3 regions of the Desertibacillus haloalkaliphilus genome follow, and region 1 is predicted to be linked to each of the others. Evidence: riboswitches for the same ligand, from Rfam matches in the RefSeq annotation. Region 1 holds a riboswitch; each other region holds the start of a gene.

Region 1 (7,780 bases):
TTCGCTGGGGTCCAGCAGACCGCAGACGCACGCCGTGGTTTAGGAATGTACCAGACCGTACACTCCTATGGCAAACTGCAGGAATTGGAGGGGGAACACTGCATTATTATGCTAACTCTCCACGTGCGTTTCCTGAGGCAATAGATGGAGAATGGCCGATTAGCTACAGGGAACTCATGCCTTACTATGAGAAAGTGGAAGCTACGTTGCCTGTTGAGTTTGCACAAACGACAACGAAAGAGGCACTTTTTTATTTTGGTGCTAAGAAGGCTGGCTTTTCTCAGAATCGAACATTAGATGTCGTAAGCACTGGCTACCGACCGCAACCAAATGCAATCGTTCGTTCACTATTCACCAAGTGAAAAATCTAAAAAGAGAAGAGAGCAATTAACCAAAATAGCAACGAATATTTTACATCAAGCAGGTGCGAAAAAAGTCCATCGCAGTGACTTGCCACCGAACTATTATATTCACTTACAAAGTACAATGAGGATGGGGTTTGTCGTCGATCCATCATGAGATGCTTATCAGGTGGGGCGTCTCCATGTTGCCGATAATAGTGTTGATTATAATAGTTTAGGTGGACCTAATCCAACGGCTGCGACACAGGCACTCGCAACTAGAACGGCAGAAAAATCGCGAATAAATATTTTAGTTAATCCGCTTTTCTTGCAGTCGGATGAGAATATGACGCAATTTGAGGTTAGTGTTGATCGACATTTTTAGAAAAAGACTATAGGTTTAATGTTGAACCTTTAGAAGAAAGCATAAAAAAGGCGCTCCAGAATGAAGCGTCTTTTTGGGTGTGAGAAAATCAAACTCGGATATTAGTAAGGTGAGAGTGGTTTGCTAACATCTCATTCATTATAAAGGCTTCTTTTTTCATTTCTTCCGTTGTAATCCCCAATTCACTATAACGATGACTTGTCTGCAAAGAAGAGACATTAGCATAGCGACTCCAATAAAGAGTATTATGCTAATGTCTCATTTTAAATTTCAACAACTTCATAAAAATCTGTTGTATACCTCCGCTAATTTTTTTCAGTTGCGTCTGAATCCTCCATAATCCAAGCTTGAGACCAGTTCTCAATTGTTTTTAAAATGGGTTCCATGGCCTGCCCTTTTTCTGTCAAGGAATACTCAATGATGACTGGGGTTTCGGGTATAACCTCACGTTTCACTACCCCTTGGTGTTCTAAGTCCTTTAATCGTTCTGATAAGACCTTACCACTTATACCAATAGAAGATTGTATTTCATTAAACCTTTGTGATCCCAATAATAATTGATAGATCACTAATGCTGTCCACCTTTGACTTAATAACGAAATTGCCTTTTCAAATCTTGGGCAAATTGTACGTTGTTTCATTTTTAAAATTCACCTCTCTTGATTTCTATTGTACCACAAAAGCAGATATTAAATTACAATAGAATATTTAGTTACTTGACATAATTGGATAATTTAAATATACTTACTTACATAAAGTAACTAACTTAAAAAAGGGAATGGCAATAGATAAACAAGAACTTGGAAAGTTATATTAAGAGCAGTAGTATGACTTATATTTTTTATTCTGGGCATCAAGGTTCCAAGGTCGTCTCGCAAATACCGTTAGCGCTTTTGATCGTATTGGGATTCTTGGATTAATGGTATATAACTTGTTTTATGAGCAATATTATTTATTTCGTTTTAGCTGATTCATCACGGATTTCTTTGGATCAAAAGATTTTTAATAAAGAAAAATAATATTAGGGGGAAACTATGAGGTATCATACGAAACCTACAACGTTTGTTGGGCATGTCAAAATTAAAGTAGAAAATTTACAACGTTCAATAGAATTTTATCAAGATATTTTGGGATTCAGTGTTTTAGAAAAAACAATTTCAACAGCAAAACTAACGACTGATGGGAAAACTAGCTTTTTATCACTGGAACAACCTGAAAATGTTATTCCGAAACAAGGAAGAACCACTGGTTTGTATCATTTTGCGATTCTCTTACCAGATCAATCAGATTTAGCCAATATTGTCGTGCATTTGGTCGATAAAGGAATTCGCTTTGGGGCTTCAGATCATCTTGTCAGTGAAGCACTGTATCTAAATGATCCAGATGGAAACCAGATTGAAATTTATCGTGACCGCACTCCGTCTGAATGGAATTGGAATGGTGATGAGATAGCAATGACTGTTGATCCACTAGATTTTGAAAAATTGCTACAGCATGCTACACCAAATAGTCGTTGGGAAAAAATGCCGACTGAAACGGTCATGGGTCACATTCATTTGCACGTATCCGATCTAAAAAAGACAGAAGAATTTTATGTAAAAGGATTAGGAATGGATGTCGTCAATCGATTTGGCGGGCAGGCATTATTCCTTTCTTACGGAAAATATCACCACCACGTTGGGGTCAACACATGGAATGGTGTAGGTGCTAAAGCTCCGGCCCAAAATAGTGTAGGTCTCGAATCGTTTACGCTCATTTTTGATAATGAAGAAGCACGAAAGCAAGTAGTAACACAATTGAAACAAATTGGTGTGGATGTATTAGAAGAAAATAATCATTATATTACGCTTGATCCTTCTGGAAATCGAGTAGAGTTAGCGGTATAAGGTTGGGAGGCTTTGGGATGTCTACTGTAGAAAAAACAAGCATCGATATAGGGATTTACACACTTGCAGATATTGGTCCTGATCCATTAACTGGAAAAACGGTAACGGTTAAAGAACGATTAACAGAAATCATTCAAGCGGCAACACTTGCTGATGAAGCAGGGCTGGATATATTTGGGGTAGGGGAGCATCATCGTCTAGATTATGCCTCTTCTTCACCTGCAGTCATATTGGCTGCTATTGCACATGCAACAAAACGAATTAAATTAACAAGTACTACAAGTGTGTTAAGTACACTTGATCCGGTTCGTCTCTTTGAAGATTTTGCTACATTAGATTTACTTTCAAATGGTCGAGCTGAAATCATAGCTGGCAGGGGAGCATTTATAGAATCATTTCCGCTGTTTGGGTATAGCACAAACGATTATGATGAATTGTTTGAAGAGCATATGGATTTGCTTTTACAATTAACTCAAAATGAGACCGTTACGTGGTCAGGAAAGTTCCGTTCATCTTTAAACAATGCTGAAATTGCCCCGAGGCCAGTACAAGAACGCTTACCAGTTTGGATCGGGGTTGGCGGTTCGCCGGAAAGTGCTGTTCGTGCTGGAAAATTTGGCGTTGGAATGGCACTAGCGATATTAGGCGGAGATCCATTACGTTTTAAACCGCTCGTTGACTTTTACCGTGAAACCGGAATAAATGCCGGGCATTCCCCAGAAGACTTAAGGGTTGGCGTAACGGGGCATGCCTATATTGCTGAAACAACTCAGCAAGCGAAAAGTGAATTCTTCCCATATTACTCGAACTATTGGTCCTATGTGAATCGTCAACGAGGAATGGGAACGAGATTATCAAAGGACGACTTCGATCAAATGACAGGCCCAGATACCGCATTGTTTGTAGGAAGTACGCAGCAAATTGTGGAGAAAATCTTAAGACAACATGAGGCTTTTGGACATACACGTTTTCTAGCACAGCTGGATATAGGCGGCTTGCCTGTTAGTAAAGTAGCGAAAAGTATTGAATTACTAGCGACAGAAGTTGCACCAATAATAAAAAAAGCAACTAGTAAATCAATAAAAAATGAAACATTGGCATGATTTTAGGTAGGCAATGACAGGATTACTGGTGCATAAAAACCTTACGTCAAATGCAAGATAGGTACCTGGTATTCTGTTTTGTATTGCAGGGCGAATTACATTATGATTCAGTAATCGGTACACCTGATTTTCCAGAGATATTTATACCGACAAGCGAAAGGGCAAGGGCGAAACTTGCAGGAGTTACAAGAAACATCCACTACTATTACATGGACATTTATCATTCCCTCTGCGATAAGCTCCTATGTTGAATGAGAACTACTAAAGCCCCTTTACGTTGTTGTTGCAACGTTACTGGTACATCTAGAGACGACCACTTTTTCGTAGTCGTCTTTCTTATTTGTCCCGGTTTGTATACAAAAAAACATCCAATTGTATTTTCGCCCCACTTTTTTTCAAGTGAGGATATTACAGTTATAACGGGATAAATGATCAATTGCCCTAAACTAGGTTTGAGCAAAAGAGCATTACTAATTCAGAAACCCATAACCACTAATTTCCCTATATGGAAATATTACCTTAACGACAAAATAATAAAAAAGGATAGGATACTGATGACACAAACAAAATTCGAGTCAAGGATTCTTTCAATACTTGAAGATAAAATTCAACTAATTAAAACAAAGGAAGGTGCCATCTATTTAGTTGGACCTATAAAACTTCCGGTTAATTTGGATGGAGAGACAGTTCAATTCAATTGGTACTGTTGGTTAAATTGTGGTGAGGTAACAGAGGACTTTGACCGTATTATTGATAAATTATCTTCAGCTAATTTATCCGAATTACAGCAATCGAGTGTCTTAACCTATGGTGATTTTAGCTACAGTGATGATGCCATTATTAGAATGCATTCCATCTGTCATACAGGAGATATTTTCGGAAGTAAAAGGTGTGATTGTGGGTATCAATTAAAACAATCAATGAAAAATATTATTGAACATGGTACAGGTGCTTTATTTTATTTAGCTAATCATGAAGGACGAGGAATTGGTCTATTTAGCAAAGCAATGGCTTACATTCTCCAAGAGAATAACTACGATACAGTTGAGGCAAATGAAGCGCTTGGCTTTGTTGATGATTCTAGAAATTATAGTGATGCGATTCATGTTTTAAAAGCATTAAGAAGTAAGCCTGTTACTTTATTGACCAATAACCCGAAAAAATTAGAGGCTTTAAAGAATGCTGGTTTACCGGTATCAGGAAGAGAGTCGTTATGGGGAGATCGATCAGAGTTTAATGAAAAATATCTAGAAACAAAAGTAATTCGTTCGGGTCACATTGGAGAAGAGGAGACATGTTGTAATGACTAGTCATGAATTCTACTTGTGGAATAGGGGAAGTTTAAATAGATTGAATTTCCTTTGTTTATAAGTTATTGTAGTAATTGTCTAAATATTATTTCTTTGGTCATAATTTAATATTTAATAGGAAGTTTAGGTGTTATATAGACTTAATAGGGAATCTGGTGAAAGTCCAGAACTGTCCCCGCAACTGTAAGTGTGGATGAAATGAGAATGACCACTGTATAAGGAACTGAAGAGGTGCTTATACGGGAAGGCTCAGAGTAAAGGGAAGCACAAGTCAGGAGACCTGCCTCAATTTCCAAAAGTTTTTTATTTCTTCGGGGGGTGAGAAGTTTAAACGGCAGGACTGACTTTCATAAAGGTCTTAATGACAAATATGCCGTTTATGCTCTTTCTCTAGTGTGAGGAAGGGCTTTTTATTTTGTTCATAACCTGGGCTGCTCAACAGGCGGCTATGAAGGGACATTAGGTATTTAACAAATGATTTGCTACCACTACGAAAAAACTGATTAGAGAAAATTAGGGATTTGAAAAGATATGCGAAAAAAATATTTAGGAGTTGGGGAATAGAATGGCTACATGGGATTTAACAGAAACTAAACATCATATTTTACTATGTAACGGAAGCAGTTGTAACAAAGCTGGAGCAGAAGAGTTAACACAGGCAGTTAGAGCAGAGATTATGGCAAGAGGATTAGATCATGAGATTCATACAACTAGAACACGCTGTAATGGACGTTGCCAAGATAAATGTGTATTAGTTGTGTACCCATCAGGTAGATGGTATAAGGATCTGAAACCAGAAGATGCTTCTCATTTAATTTCATCTTTATCTAATGATAATGAGAAGTTATCAAATAAAGTTTCTTTCCAATATAATGGCATTGCATTTGAAAGAACGGAGGAAACGGTCATTGGGGAGAAAAAAATTCAGGAAAAGGTAGCTAGAGTAACAAAAGGATTGTCTATGGATAAGCAATAAAACGATCAGGATGAAGAAAAGATGATTCATAGGAAGATTTTAATATCATCAATAGACTACCAATTACTTACAATGCCTGATAGAAGCTCTCAAAGGGGGGAATTCATGGGTTAAATTAGCAATATCAATCTATAATGTAACCCGCTCCTCCGCCCACATCAGAAGTCGCAGTTAATTTAGGACCTCTCTTTTTTAAAACGGCCCAATTTCACAAATTGGGCCGTTTACTTAATGCAATTGGCTATCCTCATACATAAACAGTCATAAAGGGGGATAAATGCCCTTCCTATAGGTATACAACAATATATCGATTTGTACCTCTGAGCCCGCTTGACAAACTATCAGTTCCTTACCTATAGGTAACAATTCATTTACTCTTACGGATTCTCAAGAAAGTCAACCTGTTCTTTACTACATTTGTGAATGATTAAGGAGAGAGCAACGATGTTTATGCCGTATTTCCCTTATAGACAACAAGTTCCTTTATTTGTATCCTATCCTCAATTTCAGGTGGGAGTACAACCAGCGGGTCCTGACACATGTACTGTAATTTGTGAACAAGAGTTACGTCGATGTTTACGTCGAGGATACCGTTTTGATTATTGTTTGAGTGAAAAAGATCGATGTATGGAAAGATGTAATGAACTATATGGTGTTTCGACACCCTTTAGACAGCTATATCAACCTGTACCTCGTCCTCCTCACCCTATTCAGCCTATAGGGGGCTGGAGTTGGAATGGAGGGGAATTAATGGCTTGTGATTGTATGTACGCTGGTCAATGTTATAGTAATGGATCAAAAATTTGTATGGATGGCAGGGTGCACGAGTGTAAAAGTGGTACGTGGGAATCGACAGGGCATAGCTGTTAATATGCAATATCTCCATGGTAAGTGCTTGTAGGAAAGCATGAAGGAGTATACAACAAAGATCGAAAGAACGTTATTGGTCGGAATTTTGCTGGCTATTTGCTGTATAAACTCGACTTTTTTCAACAGTTAGGCTTTTCAGAAGTTAAAACCTTAATGAATCAATAATGTATCAACGATAAATTTGTCTATTGATCACCCCCTTGAGTTAAAGGGGGTTGTTTTTGGTTAAAGTGGCCAATGCCTAAGACTAGAACAAAGACCTTACTTTTAAAATAACAAACCGCAAAATTACTTCTCTCTCTTAACTCACTTGAATGGTCAACTGTACATAGGATAATTTATGTTTTTTGTTAAGTTAACTTATTTAAGTAACAGGAGGTAGAATAATGGATTATGAGAATTTACAAAGATTGATCGCTCAGGCCAAACAAGATGAACGTTTCTTTCAAAGACTATCTCATGACATAATTCATACGATACAAACTCTTGATTATCTCAATGATGAGACGAAACGGCAGCTCATTAACAGCTTATTATATGAAGATCAAAGTGAGTTTGATGCGAGAAGAAGGTGTAGCGTGACTTGTGGTGATGCATCGTGTTTTATCACATGTGGAACAAGGAGAACTTGCAGAGTAACATGTAGAAGCAGTTGTGGGGGCAATACTTGTTTGGGTTCCTGTGGTGGAGCAACTGCAGGCTTACAAATGACACCACTTGAGCCTCAAATCCCCGAAGTTCAGGCTCCTTTTCTACGAGGTAATGTTCAACCTGGTACTTTACCAATAAAACCATTTCGACCAGGGTATCCTCCACAAACGTATATTTAAACTAAGTGAGGTAGGTGAATAGCGTGGATTTAGAAAGATTACATCAACTAATTAATCATGCAAAGAAAGACAAAGTTTT
Region 2 (7,780 bases), on a different contig from region 1:
TTCAAGATGCTGAATCACAATTGACAAACCAAGCCAATCTAATAGCGACCATTATGGAAGAGTATGCAGATCGCCAGACAGCTCTTTCAACAATTGGGAAAATTGCAGACTCTTACCATACAAAGGTTTTAATTATTGAGGAAAATGAGGAAGATTGGTATTCTCAAAATGAGGTAGGTCTTGTCAATTTACCAGTATCTATTTACCGAGAAGATCCTGTTTTATCGAATGTGTTTGAGGGTGAATCAGTCGTTGTCAGTCAAGGTGATTTTCCTTTTTATGTTGACGGTGAAGAAATACATAACGAAATTATGATCGTTGGAGTTCCACTTACCGTTACCGATGATCATGAAGGGGCCGTGTTTCTCTATCAATCACTAGATGTCATTGCGCAAACGACTGATGAAACGAAGCGAATTGTCTACCTGTCAGCCGCCATTGCGATTGTAATGACGACAGTTTTTGCTTTTTTCTTGTCTTCAAGAATTACCGCTCCGCTAAGAAAAATGCGTCAAGTATCATTTGAAGTGGCAAGAGGGAAATTTGATACGAAGGTGCCAATCTTAACGAATGATGAAATTGGACAACTTGCGATTGCTTTTAATCGCATGGGGCGTGAATTAAATCGGAATTTAGCTGCCCTTAATCAAGAAAAAGAACAATTGTCACGAATCCTGAGCAGTATGGCAGATGGGGTTATTACACTCGATCGTAAGGGTGAAGTTGTTGTGACTAACCCACCAGCAGAGCGATTAATGCAAGCATGGTTTTATGAGCAAGGGTTAAATGGTGAAGCCGCAGCAGATTTACCTAAAGACATTAAGAAATTATTTCAACAAGTTGTCGCGATCGAAAAAGAGCAAATGACAGAAATTGATCTTCAAGGACGAAGTTGGGCGGTGTTAATGACACCTTTATATGACAAGTCATTTGTCCGCGGAGCAGTTGCCGTCATTCGTGATGTGACTGAAGAGCGCCGTCATGATAAATTACGTAAAGACTTTATTGCAAATGTTTCTCATGAGCTGCGAACGCCGATTTCGATGTTACAAGGGTACAGTGAGGCTATTATTGATGATATCGCTGGTTCTGATGAAGAAAAGAAAGAACTGGCGCAGATTATATATGATGAGTCGCTAAGAATGGGGCGTCTTGTTAATGAATTGCTTGATATCGCACGGATGGAAGCTGGACATATCCAGTTAAATCGTGAAGAAGTGAACGTCACAGATTTTTCTAGTCGGATTATGCGAAAGTTTCAAGGGCTTGCTAATGAACAACAAATACGTTTAGAAATGGATGTAAAGACCGATCATGACATATTATGGTTTGATCCTGATCGGATTGAACAGGTGTTAACAAACCTTATTCATAATGCAATTCGACACACGGGTGAAGATGACCGGGTGAAATTAGTTGTCACATCGTTAGATGAGGGAATAAAAGTTGATGTGCAAGATACAGGGTCAGGGATCCCGGAAGAAGATTTACCTTATGTGTTTGAACGTTTTTATAAAGCAGATAAAGCAAGAACACGTGGACGTTCGGGGACAGGCTTGGGATTAGCGATTGCCAAAAACATTGTAGAAGCTCACGGTGGACAAATATCTGTACACAGCAAAATAAATGAAGGTACGACATTTACCTTTTATCTTCCACACCGAAACGAGGAAACAGACGAAATGTAACGAATAATTTTGTTTCATACGTAACAAAAAAAAGGGATAATTCCAAATGTGACTGCGCCCCTTTGAGAAAGAATAGAAACTTTATCTATTGTTCCTAAGGTCGCGGTTGAATGGGGTCCCCTTTTTTACCGATTTGTTTAAATAATCGTTATCTGTGTAACGAAAGGCCGGCGTTAATGGATATTAACGCCGGTCTTTGTTTACTTCTCGTAGTACATGGGTAAGTTCAGGCAAGATTAATCGGTTCATAGCTAGGGACACAGCGCCACTCGAACCAGGCATTGAAAAAATGGCTGTATGTTTGCAGATGCCGGCAATTGCCCGACTTAAAATCGCTGCAGATCCAATATCTTCAGCGTAACTTAAATAACGAAACAGCTCACCAAATCCTGGAATCTCCTTATCTAATGAGTCACGAACCGCTTCATATGTCGTATCTCGAAAAGAAATTCCTGTGCCACCGTTTAAGAGCACAGCGTCAACATCATTCCGTTCAGAAGCCCTGTGTAGTAGCGATCGAATATCATCGTATTCATCCTTTACAATTTGATATTCACTTACTTCATTATTGCGATCTTCAAGCAATTTCATGATTAGTTTACCACTTTTATCGGTTTCTTTTGTTCGTGTGTCTGATACTGTAATGATCATACATTTCACTGAGCTTGCTGCTTGCTTTTTATGTTCCTCGACAGACATATTATCACTCCCTTTATAAGCGATTATTATTGCCCTCATTATACCAGATGGTTCGACAAAGGTGTCTACCGTTTCACAATTTTCTAGCAAACTACTGTTAAACAGTGACAAAAGAATGTATAATGAAACAATCAAAACAACTGAATTTATATATTTAAGGTCATTCAATATTCATGAATGTTAAAAGGGAAGTTGGTGAAAATCCAACACGGTCCCGCCACTGTAAGCGCCAGAACTGTTTACATGCCACTGTCCAACTTGGATGGGAAGGAGAATGGTTTGTTAATGCGTAAGTCAGGAGACCTGCCTTAAAGATGTGTGAATCCTTCGAGGAAAAGGTGAAACAGTTTATAGTGTTGATGGTTGTTCAACGATTATCAACCTAACTTTACTGTTTTAAGGTTCCCAAGGAGGGAGCCTTTTCTTTTTTTCATAGGTTGATACGTTCAGTTGAATGTTAGTCACCAAAGAATTGAAAAGGAGAGGAAACGTATGAAGAAATGGTATTTGCAATTGATTGTAGCAGTATTGGCTGCTGTCATGATGACAGCATGTGGAGATGGTCAAACGGATGATACCTCAGTAAATGAAGAACAACCTCAAGAACAGGCAGATCAATCAGAGGGAAGTGAAGAAGTGACTGGTGCTGAGTTCCCAGTAACAGTGACAGATGCACTTGATAATGAAGTAACATTTGAAGAAAAGCCCGAACGTATTGTTACGCTTATTCCAAGTAATACCGAAATTGCGTTTGCACTAGGGTTAGAAGACAATATTGTAGGTGTAACTGAATGGTGTAATTTTCCGGTAGAGGCACAAGAAAAAGAAGTCATCGGAGATATGAATTTTAATGTAGAAAAAGTGTTGGCCGTACAGCCTGACCTTGTATTAGGACATGCATCAAATGCGGACTCCTTAAGTGAAGGATTCAGACAGTTGGAAAACGCTGGGGTTGATGTTCTTATTGTCAATAATGCAAATTCAATTCAAGAAGTCTATGAATCGATAGAAATGATCAGCCAGGCAACTGGGACAATGACAGAAGCTGATCAGATCATCACTGAGATGCAAGAAACGATTGAAAATATCCAAGAAACAGCAGCTGCTAATGTCAGGGATGAAGACCGAGTGAAGGTATGGGTCGAAGTAGCTCCAGCACCTGAGATTTTTACAACAGGCAAAGGGACATTTATGCATGAAATGCTAGAGATTATTCAAGCTACAAATGCCGCTGAGGAAAGTGAAGGGTGGACCCAATATACTGAGGAGGAAGCTGTATCATTAAACCCAGATGTAATCATTACGACGTATGGGTTTTATATCGATAATCCGAAAGAACAGATCATGAGTAGACCTGCATGGAGTGACGTCGAAGCAGTTAAAACTGAGCGTGTGTATGATGTTGATTCGGATCAAGTTACTCGTTCGGGTCCACGTCTTGCAAAAGGGGTCGAGGAACTTGCAAAGCTCATCTATCCAGAAGTTTTTTCACAATAATATATTAGTAGCGTACCTAGTTGCCATTTTATTTTTATGTTTTTCAATTTTTGTAGGGATATCGATTGGAACGTTATCGATTCCCTTTTCCACCATTTTGACGATTTTTGGATCTGAAGTTTTACAATTACCGATTCAAACGGCAGTGGAGCCGATGCTTACAAACATTGTCATCGACATACGTGCACCGCGTGTATTGCTAGCTTTATTTGTAGGTGCCTCATTAGCGGTAGCTGGCGCTGCTTTTCAAGGTTTTTTGAAAAATCCACTAGCGGATCCCTATACGTTAGGTGTGTCATCGGGTGCGGCTGTAGGGGCTGTATTCGTATTTTTTTTAGGAATATCTCTTCCTATATTAGGTGCATTCACGTTACCTGTTGTTAGTATTGTTTCAGGCTTTGTGACATTATTTCTTGTGATTTTCTTTGCGCGCTTAGTGCAAAGATCCATGTCAGCTGAGACGATTATTCTAGCAGGTATTATCTTTAGTTCATTTCTAGGGTCATTGATCTCATTAATGGTCGCAATGACAGGAGAAGAGTTGCGGCAAATTATTAGTTGGCTCATGGGAAGTGTGGCCATGAGGGGATGGAATTACGTTTACCTCATTATTCCATTCTTTCTTTTAGGGACGTTGCTTTTACTAGCCAATAGCCGTGAATTAAATGCATTAGCATTTGGTGAAGAAACAGCAAAGCACCTTGGTGTCAATGTTCAAGTACGAAAAATGATGATTTTATTAGGGGCCTCGTTATTAACCGGCTCAGCAGTAGCTGTATCCGGGACGATCGGCTTTGTTGGCTTAGTGATCCCTCATTTAACTAGATTACTTTGGGGTAGTGACCATCGTCACCTCTTACCTCTGTCGATGCTCGTTGGTGGCGGATTTTTAATCCTAACAGACCTCGCCGCTCGGACCATTCTTTCACCGACAGAATTACCGATTGGTGTGATTACAGCTTTAATTGGGGGGCCTGTCTTTGCCATGATCCTTGTACGGCAGCGTCGAAAATAAAGAGTTACGGAGTGAAGACTTAATGCTACAAGTAAAAAACGTTTCAGGTGGTTATGGAAGTGATCAGGTGATAAAGGATGTTTCTTTTTCGGTAAAAGAAGGGGAAATTTTTGGTATTCTTGGTCCTAATGGAAGCGGGAAAACAACCTTGTTGAAAATGATTAGTGGCTCCTTACCGATTCAATCAGGTGAAATTTTATATGATCATACACCTTTACAAGCATTTACTTCCAAAGAATTAGCCCGCAACATTGCCGTATTACCGCAAAATTCGGATACCTCATTTACATATTCAGTTAAGGATATTGTTGCTCTAGGAAGGTATCCGCATCAAAAGGGAATTTTTCATTTTAAAAGCGATGAAGATGAACAAGTGATAGAAGAAGCGATGTCTCAAACGGGTGTATACGGCTTTAAAGATAAACCCTTGCAATCCCTCAGTGGAGGGGAACGACAACGAGTATTACTTGCTCGAGCGCTTGCACAAGAACCTCGGGTACTGTTGCTTGATGAACCAACGAACCATCTTGATATCTCTTACCAGATGAGTTTGCTCGATACGTTGAAACAGTGGTCAAAACGTGACGAGTTAACCGTTGTTGCGATTTTGCATGATTTAAATATGGCAAGCATGTATTGTGATCGATTGCTTCTGTTACAGGATGGGCAAATGGAGCACCTTGAACGCCCGACACATGTGATGAATGAGAAACAACTAGAGCGAGTCTATGAGACACCGATTTGTCGCAAAGAACATCCTTCAGTACCGAGCCCATTGATTACGTTGTTGCCAAATGAACAAAGGCAAACTGAACGCTCGCTCATTAGCCGATTTGTTATCGAGCAATCGGATGAGATGATTAAAATTGAGAGCCCGGTCTATTTAAAGACATTATCGTCTGCGGTTATCGGTGCAGGTTTTAGCTGGGATCATATATTTATAAACCGCCATGTACGAAAAGATTATGATGCTGATGATGCGAAAGAAGAGTTTATTGATTATTTGAGTAAACATAACATTGATCATGCCGATACTGTCGCAATGATGACCGCAGCCATTCTAGAAGATGCCTCGTTTGAACAAGCTGATGGAGAGGATTTTTCGATGATGGTCATGGTTACTGCCGGCGTTGGTAATGCTGTGGATGCATCAAAAGCCTATTTGCAGGAGTGCAAAGCTCCTGTAGGGACAATTAATATTTGGGTATTTATTGAAGGAGAATTAACAGATGCGGCTTACGTTCAGGCGATGATGACAGCAACCGAAGCGAAGACAAAAGCCTTGCTTGATGAAGAAGTTATTGATCCGTATACAAACACAATAGCGACTGGGACATCGACAGATAGCTTGTTAATTGCAGCAACGCAAACTGGAGTGCCTCTCCCTTATGCAGGAACGATTACGCCTCTTGGCAAGTTACTGGCAAAAACAGTTTATGAAGCAACGGTCAAGGCCGTGCAACGAAATAAGGTGCGCAGAGGTGTAGGCGAATGAGTGTGCATTTAATAGCCTTAACGCTAGCTGTGATCATTGATCGATTAATTGGTGACCCTCGCTGGTTGCCGCATCCAGTTATCTTCATGGGGAAGTTGATTTCATCACTTGAGAAAAGGTGGAACCACGGCACCTATCGTCACTTCAAGGGGAGTGTTATGGTAACTGTTGTTATTGTGGTTGTCCTTGTGGTCGCTATTGCTGTGACATGGTCCGCCTATCAACTACATCTTTTTGCCGGCATCTTTGTAGAAGCCTTTCTCATTTCAACAACGATTGCTCAACAGGGGTTAAAACAAGCAGCAGAAGAAGTAGCCACTCCATTAAAGCAAAATCAACTTTCCGAAGCACGTGTGAAGCTCTCCTATATTGTTGGTCGTGATACCGATTCGTTAGGAGAGGGCGAGATCGTTCGGGGCACGGTTGAAACCGTAGCAGAAAATACGAGTGACGGAATTACCGCACCCTTATTCTTTGCACTTATCGGTGGTGCACCACTAGCACTTTTATACCGAGCGGTTAATACATGTGATTCAATGGTTGGCTATAAAAATGAGCGTTATGATGAGTTTGGAAAGTCATCAGCAAGGCTTGATGACCTTCTCAATTATATTCCTAGTCGAATCACGGGGCTGCTAATGCTTATTAGTAATAAAGCGAGCGTTCACCAAAGCAAGAAACGGTGTTTTCAAATATTGTTTCGTGATGCCAAAAGACACCCCAGCCCAAATAGTGGTTGGGGGGAAGCGGCTACAGCTGCATTGTTAGCGATTCAACTTGGAGGAAGGAATACGTACCAAGGGATCATCTCAAACCGGGCAGAAATGGGAGATGACATTGTAAGGCTTGAACGAAAGCATATAAATGAAGCGGTTATCATCATGAATCGAACAGTATTATCATTCGTTATTTTTCTATGGATCCTAGGAGGTGTTTATTTTGTTTTTACCTAACCATGGGGCGAATCCGAAACAATTTGTCCAAGCCCTCGGTTTACAATCGAACGAAGATGCACTTGATTTTAGCGTTAATACAAACCCACTTGGATTTCCTGGGGCCATTAAAAAAAACTGGTTGTCATACTTACATTTAATTGAAGAGTACCCAGATCCACATGGCTACGACTTAAAAGCAACCATTGCTCGCAAGGAGCAGATTAGTATAAACCAAATATTACTAGGGAACGGAGCAGCTGAACTCATCTATTTACTCGCCCAAACCTTTCGCGGTCAGCGTGTCATGATCGTTGAACCAAGCTTTTCGGAATATCGAGATGCGGCGATGGCTCAGCATTGTCGTCTATCATACTTTCAATTAACGGCCGAAGCTGGTTGGAAACTATCAGTTAGTGAATTGAGTAAAGAGTTTGCTAGTGTTGACGTTGTG
Region 3 (7,780 bases), on a different contig from region 1:
CTGATGTGATCAGCTGGTACCCTTGTTTGTCGATCTCAATCGCTAATTCTCTAGCATCACTTGTCCCTGCTATGACTAAAATCATTTGTTGCTCCTTCCTTTGTCACTTGAGTACATGGTGGTGATCGTGGTCGTGGTCGTGATGATGATGGTGAACATCCATATGTGCTAATGCATGTAAACGATACTCGCACATGTCACAATTTAATTTTGCGCTTCCACCTAGTGCTTCTACTGCTCGGTCAATAAAAATCGTTTTAAGTGCGGGATGAAAGCCGAGGTAATCTGTCATCTTGAACACAACATCATCATATTCCGATGTAAAGTTTGCAAGCTTGTCTTCCATACGATCCATCAAAATTCCCGTAAAGAAGAAGTAAGGGACGATGTAAATCGTTTTAGCGCCAAGCTTCAGACAACGTTGCACCCCTTCTTCAACCGTCGGTGTCGTTACACCAATAAAAGAGAGCTCAACATTTGTCATTTGTAATCGCTCAGATAATAACCTTGAGATTTTATACAACTGACTGTTGGCATCCGCATCACTACTTCCTCGTCCAACGAGCAAGATCGATACTTCCTCGTTGCTACTTTCACTCGAAAATCCACAGTCGGACAACCGTGACTCTAAAATATCAAACAGCTTGTCATGGACATCAATTGGCCGACCATAACTAAATTCTACTGCAGGGTATTTTTCTTTTGCATGATCAATTGCATCTGGAATATGTATTTTTGAATGTCCGGCAGCAAAGAACATCATTGGGATTAGAGCAACCTTTGTCGCTCCTCGCTCAATACAACGCTCAATGCCAGTTGCAATAGATGGCTGAGCAAATTCTAAATAGCATGTTTCTACAATCGGGACATCGAGCTCCGGTTTCATTGATTCAACAAATTGAGCAATTTCACTATTTCCTTCGTTCTTCTTACTTCCATGACCGATAAATAAGACAGCGTTCATGCGTAACACATCCCTTTTCTATTTAATCTCCACAAACTTCATCAACAACGACTTGATCCGGTACATCACGGAACTTGAAGCCATTAATCTCTTGAACCCGTTTAAAAAATTTATGAAAACGCTCATTTGGTAAACCGCGCTCACGAAATTGTTCAACAACAGCCACAACGGTTTCAACAATTTGATCTGGTTCTACACCTTCGGCCACGAGCTGTGCGACATGCGCGTTTCTACCTGTACGTTTTGCTCCTAAAAAAAGGTCAAATTTTTGTCTTCGATAAATGATGCCAATGTCATCTGCCGTTGCACCGTAACAGGCCATTCCACATCCATTAATGCCAATGGTCATTGCCTTTGGTACAGACAACCCACCTAGCTTTTCCTGTAATTCCGTTGCATGAGGGATCGCATCACGCTTTTCACCATCACAAAAGTCACATGCTTTCACTTTAACAACATTGCCTATCGGTAATAACAACAGGCCCTCAGTTTTTAACCTTGACGTGATCTCATCTGGCTGATCCGTATGTACCGATATTCGCATTTCATGGTCTGGTGTATACTCAATTGTCCCTGATTCACCAACTATTTCTGCAATCGAAAGCATTTGCTGAGCGCTGATCTTTTTATTTGCAATACCTGGAGACACAGCAAATTCAAAAATCGATTGTTGCCTAAACTCATTTGAAAATTCCGATGACTGTTTATGTTCAGACTCCTTGCAACCTACTTTTGTCATAGCTTCCTCAGCTAAGTCAACGGCTGAAGCTACCTCTGCTTTTGTTTGAGATCCACCTTGGTGCATAGCCCAAGGCTCAGCTTGTTCTTGTAATCGTTGGTGCGGTTTTAATTGCTGTTCCTCGCTATCTAACGTGTATTTGCGTTGATAGCCACGCGGTGTAATCATCTTACCGTCGTACATAAACGTCGAGTTATTACCTATCACAACTGTCGTTAGCATCCCGATATCATGATCAAGCATATGTGCAAGATCAGTGATAACCACGTGTTGACGCTCGCGGTATGCACTTTTCACTAACCCGACCGGTGTATCTGGTGACCGATAGCTTAAGAGGATCTGTTGTGTTTCAACAATTTGACGAGTTCTTCGCCCACTTCTTGGATTGTATAAAGAAATGACAAAGTCCGCTTGAGCTGCAGCTTCTACACGCTTTTTAATTAATTCCCAAGGCGTTAGATGATCACTCAAACTGATCGTACAGGCATCGTGCATCACAGGTGCACCTAATAGCGACGCACAAGAATTAATCGCTGAAATTCCTGGAATAATCTCAACCCTTACGCCTGTTTCTTCCTTCCACCCTTGCTCAATGAGCACTTCATAAATCAAACCAGCCATCCCATAAACACCAGCATCGCCACTCGAGATGACCGCGACACTCCTACCTTGTTCTGCTTGCCTGACCGCCTCCTGAGCACGACTGACTTCTTCTGTCATCCCGGTACGAACAATTTCTTGATCTGTCAATAGTGGACGGATGATATCAATATATGTGTTATAACCGATAACTGCATCACTTTCCAAAATCGCCTCTTTTGCCCGAAACGTCATATGTTCCTCATTCCCAGGCCCAAATCCAATGACTAGTAATTTCCCTAGGTTCATTTCCATACAACTTCCTCCCATCTATAGACTCCAATGACTTGTTGTGACCAAACAGCATGATCACTAAACTTATTAAACATCCCTTTTTACTCAAGTTTATGAATCTCTCGTCTATTCTTCACACTCTACCTCAATGTGAGAGTATACGTACCCTTGTTAACATACTCTCTGCTACATCTAAAACGAAAAAAGCATCTCTAACCATTATTGGAAGGTTAGAGATGCTTGAATGATTGTTTACTAGTTTTTAGTATTCAACTTAGACTCTGCTCTCTAACACTTCCCTATTCCCCGTAGGTCAAACAGTGTTGTTAGAAAAGGCAGGTCTCCTGGCTTATGGTTCTCGCTCTTCTACACCTTCCCATTCGATATGAACAGTGGTTTCGCAGAGAGCAACCAATTACAGTGGCGGGTCCGCGTCGGTTTCTCACCGACTTCCCTATTAGAAGGTTACGAATCGTAACCCTCACCTTTTCCCTTAAATGAAATTGTTAACTATAACAGTATAGCAGGCGAAAAACTTTGTCAATTATTTTCATGAAATTTTCCTAAAAACTACTACTCTTGTCGAAAAATACTATTATTTTTGAATAGGGAGAGAACACTCGTGATTTCAGTCATGTGAGGTTCAAAGCGCACATTCTTCAATCTCAAAACCAAGATCCTCAATGATGTGATGATCATCCTCTACTAACTGACCCTCAGTCGTTAAATAATCACCTACAAAAATTGAATTAGCAGCATAGAGAGCTAAGGGCTGTAAGGTACGTAAATTCACTTCACGACCACCAGATACACGAATTTCTTTGGTTGGATTTATAAAGCGCATTAAAGCTAATACTTTCAACGATTTCATTGGATGTGTGCGACCGTAATTTTCAAGGGGCGTGCCTTGAATCGCATGAAGGAAGTTAACTGGAATGGAATCAGCATCAAGCTTTCGTAAGGCAAGCGCTGTTTCAACAATTTGTTCGTCCGTTTCTCCCATGCCAATAATACACCCAGAACAGGGTGACATTCCTGCATGCTTCACAGATTCGACAGTGTTTACACGATCTTCGTACGTATGAGTTGAGGTGATGTTTTCATGATTATCTTCATGGGTATTAAGGTTATGGTTATAACGATGAACCCCCGCTTCCTTTAACTTTTCTGCTTTTTCATCACTCAATAGACCTAAACAAGCGCAAATTTTTAATGGCATCGTTTCTCTAATTTCCTCGACAGCTTCTACAACTTGATTTAACTCTTGATCCGTCGGTCCACGTCCACTTGCCACAATGCAATACGTTCCTGCTTTTCGATTCATCGCTTCCTTCGCACCGGCTACGAGCGTTTCTTTATCAAGAAAGGAATACTTATCCACCGGTGCATCCGAAACAATGGATTGCGAGCAATATCCGCAATCTTCCGGACATAAACCACTTTTAGCATTAATAATCATATTTAGCTTTACTTTTTTCCCGAAGTAGTGTTTTCGCACCCGAAAAGCAGCTTGCAATAATGGTAATACTTGCTCATCTGGTGTTTGTAACACTTCAAGTCCTTCTCCAACTGTTAGAGGGACCCCTGTTAATGCTTTGTTAGCGAATTGTTCCCAACGATTTTTCTCATTGACAGTTATCGTCATCTCATACACCCTTTCGTTAACCTTATTTAATTAAAGGTTAACATTAAGGAGTTCAAGTTGACAAGCATTATTTTCCACTGAGTTCCTCAAAAACTTTGTGAATCCAATCATAAATCAAACCTTCGTAGCTAGCGCACTCCGTACCCTTTTCCATCTTCCTGATTTACTCCTTTCTGCTTCAGTGCATTCTCCCTCATCCTTCAATCAAAGGCGGCGTGAGTAAGCCCACTTCCTGGGCACCTCACCTTTGTTGGCGCACTCCGTACCCTTTACCTAATAAAAAAAGGCCCGAAAAACGGCCTTTTGTCAATTCAACTTTTTCATTAACTTTTCTAACTCCCGCTGGCGATCCGCAGCCTCTAAAAATCGCTTACTAGCTAACTCTTGAAACATTTGCTTACGCTTAGTACGTTCTGGAACATGTTCAATAATATCCTTTCTCGACTTCAATAGAAATTCAAGATACTCTTCATAACGTTCATCATACGTTTTTTCAAGATCTTGGCAAATGTGCTTAGCAAGCATAGGACTAGCTCCTCCTGTGGACACCGATATTGTCAACTCTCCCCTCTTTAACATTGACGGTACATAGAAATTGCTAAGTTCGGGCTGGTCAACAATATTTACTAATTGGTATTGATTAACTGCCTCAAAAACGCTACGGTTCACGTCACGATCATCTGTAGCAGCAATCACCAGAAATGCATCTTTGATATACAAAGCTTTGAAACGATCTTGCACCCACGTCAAACGATGGTTATGGTCATGAATAAGTATTTGCAGTGATTCACTTAAGTAGGGAGAGACAACTGTGACATCGGCTGCTTCTTGTATTAATCGCTTGATTTTTCTCGTCGCAACTGCCCCACCACCAACTACGACAACCAATTTCCCTTTAAGCTTCACCATAAGTGGGTAAGTCATACTCTCGCCTCCATGGTCTTTAGCTGACTAGAACGATCACTTTCATCTGTGATCAAAAAATTGTACCTACCCCCAACAACTTCATTCACCCGCTCAATCAACACATGAATCAATTTTGAATGAAAGCCTAAGTAGTCACACAAAATCACTTGTTTGTTACGTCTTTGAAAGGAATCGATTTTTTCTTCCATCCGTTTCATTAACACACCTGTAAATAATAAATAAGGCAAAACATAGACCGTTTTTGTTGGCAATGTTAGTACACGGTCTAGCCCTTCGTCAAAACTAGGCGACGTGGCAGCGAGATAACACGTTTCCACAAACGTAACAGGATAATGTTCCCAAACAAGACGACTGATTTTTGCAAGGTCACTGTTTGCATCAGGATCACTGCTCCCTCGACCAACAACAAGGAGTGATACGTCTTGACGTTCTTGCATGGTAGGTCTACTCTCCGATTCAAACAGAAATCCTTTCTCTTTCAACCGTTCTCCGATAACGGTTATCACCGTCTCAGTGACCCCAAATGGGCGCCCATAACGAAACGTAATATCAGGATAGATTGTTTGTGCACGCATAATTTCTCTTGGTATATCCACTTTTGCGTGACCAGCTGTCAAAAGCAGGACGGGAATAATAGCGATGCTCGTAGCCCCTCGTTTTACACAAGCATCAATTCCAGAAGCGATTGTCGGCTCTGTTAATTCAATAAAACAAAGCTCTTGAATCGTAATATCAACGCTTGCCATCGCTTCACTTACAAAGGAGCGAAGTTGCTCATTCCCTTGCTCTACTCTACTTCCATGCCCGACATATAGAACGGCTTCCATATCTTTCACCTACTTAATAACAATTTCAACTTCTTCTCGTTCCTTATTTGTTTGTACTTGCTCTTGAATCGAATCGATAACATCGGCAATACTAGGCGTTTTTGACGTACTTGCCACGTTAAACCCAGCTTGTTTCGCTGCTACAAATGATCGACTTCCCATACAAATGACTGCTGCATCTGCAAGTAGTTGGCTTGGGTCTTCCCCTTGTGCTCGCACTGTTTCAACTAGATTTGTAACGGCTCTAGCACTTGGGAATACAACTGTATTTAATGTGTTTTCTTGTCGCAGACGTCTAAACGTCTCATTCGATTGCTTAACAGCACTTGTCTTATACACTGCAAGGTAATCTCCCATGTACTGAAACCTCTGTTCTTTTTCATAATCGCGTTCACCAATAACTAACCAGTCCCCAACGTCCATGTTCACATTGTCGATCACGTTAGCGATACATCCGTACGCTTCAAGTGCCCGCTTTGACTTAACAGATCCGGCATAGAAGGTGGCTTGAACGGAGCGAATATCAATTTGATAGTGCCGCAATCCCCGAAAAAAGAACTCCACGCTTTCAGGGGAAGTAAATAACATATTCGTATAGCGTGCCACCTGCTCAATCGTTTTAATAAAAGATGTTTCAGAAATGAGAGACTCAGCTTGCATGCGCGGGTACTCAAACACTTCTGCCCCTTGTTTTGTTAATGCCTCTGCTAACTTCCCACGATTTGTCCCTGTTCTTGCAATTAATACCTGTCTTCCTTTCAATGGCTTTTTCTCAAACCATTGTATTTTTTTACGAATGCTAACAATATCACCCACTAATGTAATCGCGGGATTTTCAAACCCGACTTCTTCGGCTTTAGCTGTTATTGTCTCCAATGTGCCTTCTAATACGTTTTGCCTACCTAGTGTTCCCCATTGAATTAAGATGACAGGGGTTTTAGGTGATCGGCCATATAAGCAAAGTTGTGAAGTAATATAGCCTAAATTTCCAACACCCATATAAAACGCAATCGTATCGACACCAGATGCCAACGCGCTCCAATCAATCGTCGGCTTCCCTTCTTTTGATTTATCATGTCCAGTCACCACAGCAAAAGAACTCCCATACTCCCGGTGAGTGACTGGGATTCCTGCATAAGCAGGAGCCGCAATCCCTGATGTAATTCCTGGGACAATTTCAAAATCGATTTGATGCCGAGCCAGTGCTTCAGCCTCTTCTCCAACTCTTCCAAATACGCTTGGGTCTCCGCCCTTTAAACGAACGACGTTTTTACCTTCAAGCCCTTTATCAACTAATAATTGATTAATTGATTCCTGACGAAGAATATGTCGGTCTGGGAGCTTACCACAATATATGAGTTCTGCCTCTGGTCTCGCATGTTCTAGCAATAGAGGATTAACTAAGCGGTCATATAAAATCACATCCGCTGTTTGAATACATTCTAACCCTTTGACTGTGATTAACTGCGCATCACCTGGACCAGCACCAACTAAAAACACTTTTCCTTTTACCATGACCGTCTCTCCCTCGTTTTTAGTTTAGTCAAATCTTTGACTGATCTACGAATCAACTTTTTACGCTATTATTTATCGCTCGACGCCAAATCTGTAAATGATTCTCGCCAACCTTATTGACTAATTGTTGATCAGCATAACGGATTCCCTCTTCTATCGTTGCAAATTCACCATAAAGAAAATAGCGAACACCAGCATTAAATAGCACTTGAGCCCTAAAATACTCGAGCTCTTCAGCTTGATCACCAGCGAGAAGACGGTTGATAATATCGACTTGTTGATCTAGTGAA

Evidence for each region. A riboswitch is a leader RNA that binds a small molecule or an ion and turns the genes downstream of it on or off. The one in region 1 is predicted to bind cobalamin.
Region 2: linked by a shared signal. The riboswitch ahead of KH400_RS11210 (ABC transporter substrate-binding protein) and the one ahead of KH400_RS06775 ((2Fe-2S) ferredoxin domain-containing protein) in region 1 are both predicted to bind cobalamin.
Region 3: linked by a shared signal. The riboswitch ahead of cobJ (precorrin-3B C(17)-methyltransferase) and the one ahead of KH400_RS06775 ((2Fe-2S) ferredoxin domain-containing protein) in region 1 are both predicted to bind cobalamin.

The regions. Positions count from the first base shown of each region.
Region 1 covers NZ_JAHPIV010000005.1:32,355-40,134, forward strand. The annotation lists gene KH400_RS06745 (Rossmann-fold NAD(P)-binding domain-containing protein) at 1-362, shown strand, start outside; gene KH400_RS06750 (hypothetical protein) at 532-726, shown strand; gene KH400_RS06755 (winged helix-turn-helix transcriptional regulator) at 1,032-1,367, opposite strand; gene KH400_RS06760 (VOC family protein) at 1,761-2,612, shown strand; gene KH400_RS06765 (LLM class flavin-dependent oxidoreductase) at 2,630-3,715, shown strand; partial or broken gene KH400_RS26385 (NAD(P)-dependent oxidoreductase) at 3,823-3,952, shown strand; gene KH400_RS06770 (GTP cyclohydrolase II) at 4,270-5,025, shown strand; cobalamin riboswitch at 5,134-5,327, shown strand; gene KH400_RS06775 ((2Fe-2S) ferredoxin domain-containing protein) at 5,591-6,001, shown strand; gene KH400_RS06780 (hypothetical protein) at 7,258-7,701, shown strand.
Region 2 covers NZ_JAHPIV010000009.1:16,656-24,435, forward strand. The annotation lists gene KH400_RS11200 (ATP-binding protein) at 1-1,688, shown strand, start outside; gene KH400_RS11205 (MogA/MoaB family molybdenum cofactor biosynthesis protein) at 1,872-2,387, opposite strand; cobalamin riboswitch at 2,528-2,712, shown strand; gene KH400_RS11210 (ABC transporter substrate-binding protein) at 2,880-3,884, shown strand; gene KH400_RS11215 (FecCD family ABC transporter permease) at 3,847-4,899, shown strand; gene KH400_RS11220 (heme ABC transporter ATP-binding protein) at 4,922-6,394, shown strand; gene cbiB (adenosylcobinamide-phosphate synthase CbiB) at 6,391-7,347, shown strand; gene cobD (threonine-phosphate decarboxylase CobD) at 7,334-7,780, shown strand, end outside.
Region 3 covers NZ_JAHPIV010000012.1:97,333-105,112, reverse strand. The annotation lists gene cobK (precorrin-6A reductase) at 1-85, opposite strand, end outside; gene KH400_RS14435 (sirohydrochlorin chelatase) at 104-964, opposite strand; gene cobJ (precorrin-3B C(17)-methyltransferase) at 987-2,597, opposite strand; cobalamin riboswitch at 2,894-3,080, opposite strand; gene bioB (biotin synthase BioB) at 3,220-4,221, opposite strand; gene KH400_RS14420 (NAD(P)-binding protein) at 4,528-5,145, opposite strand; gene KH400_RS14415 (sirohydrochlorin chelatase) at 5,142-5,975, opposite strand; gene cobA (uroporphyrinogen-III C-methyltransferase) at 5,985-7,490, opposite strand; gene KH400_RS14405 (anthranilate phosphoribosyltransferase) at 7,543-7,780, opposite strand, start outside.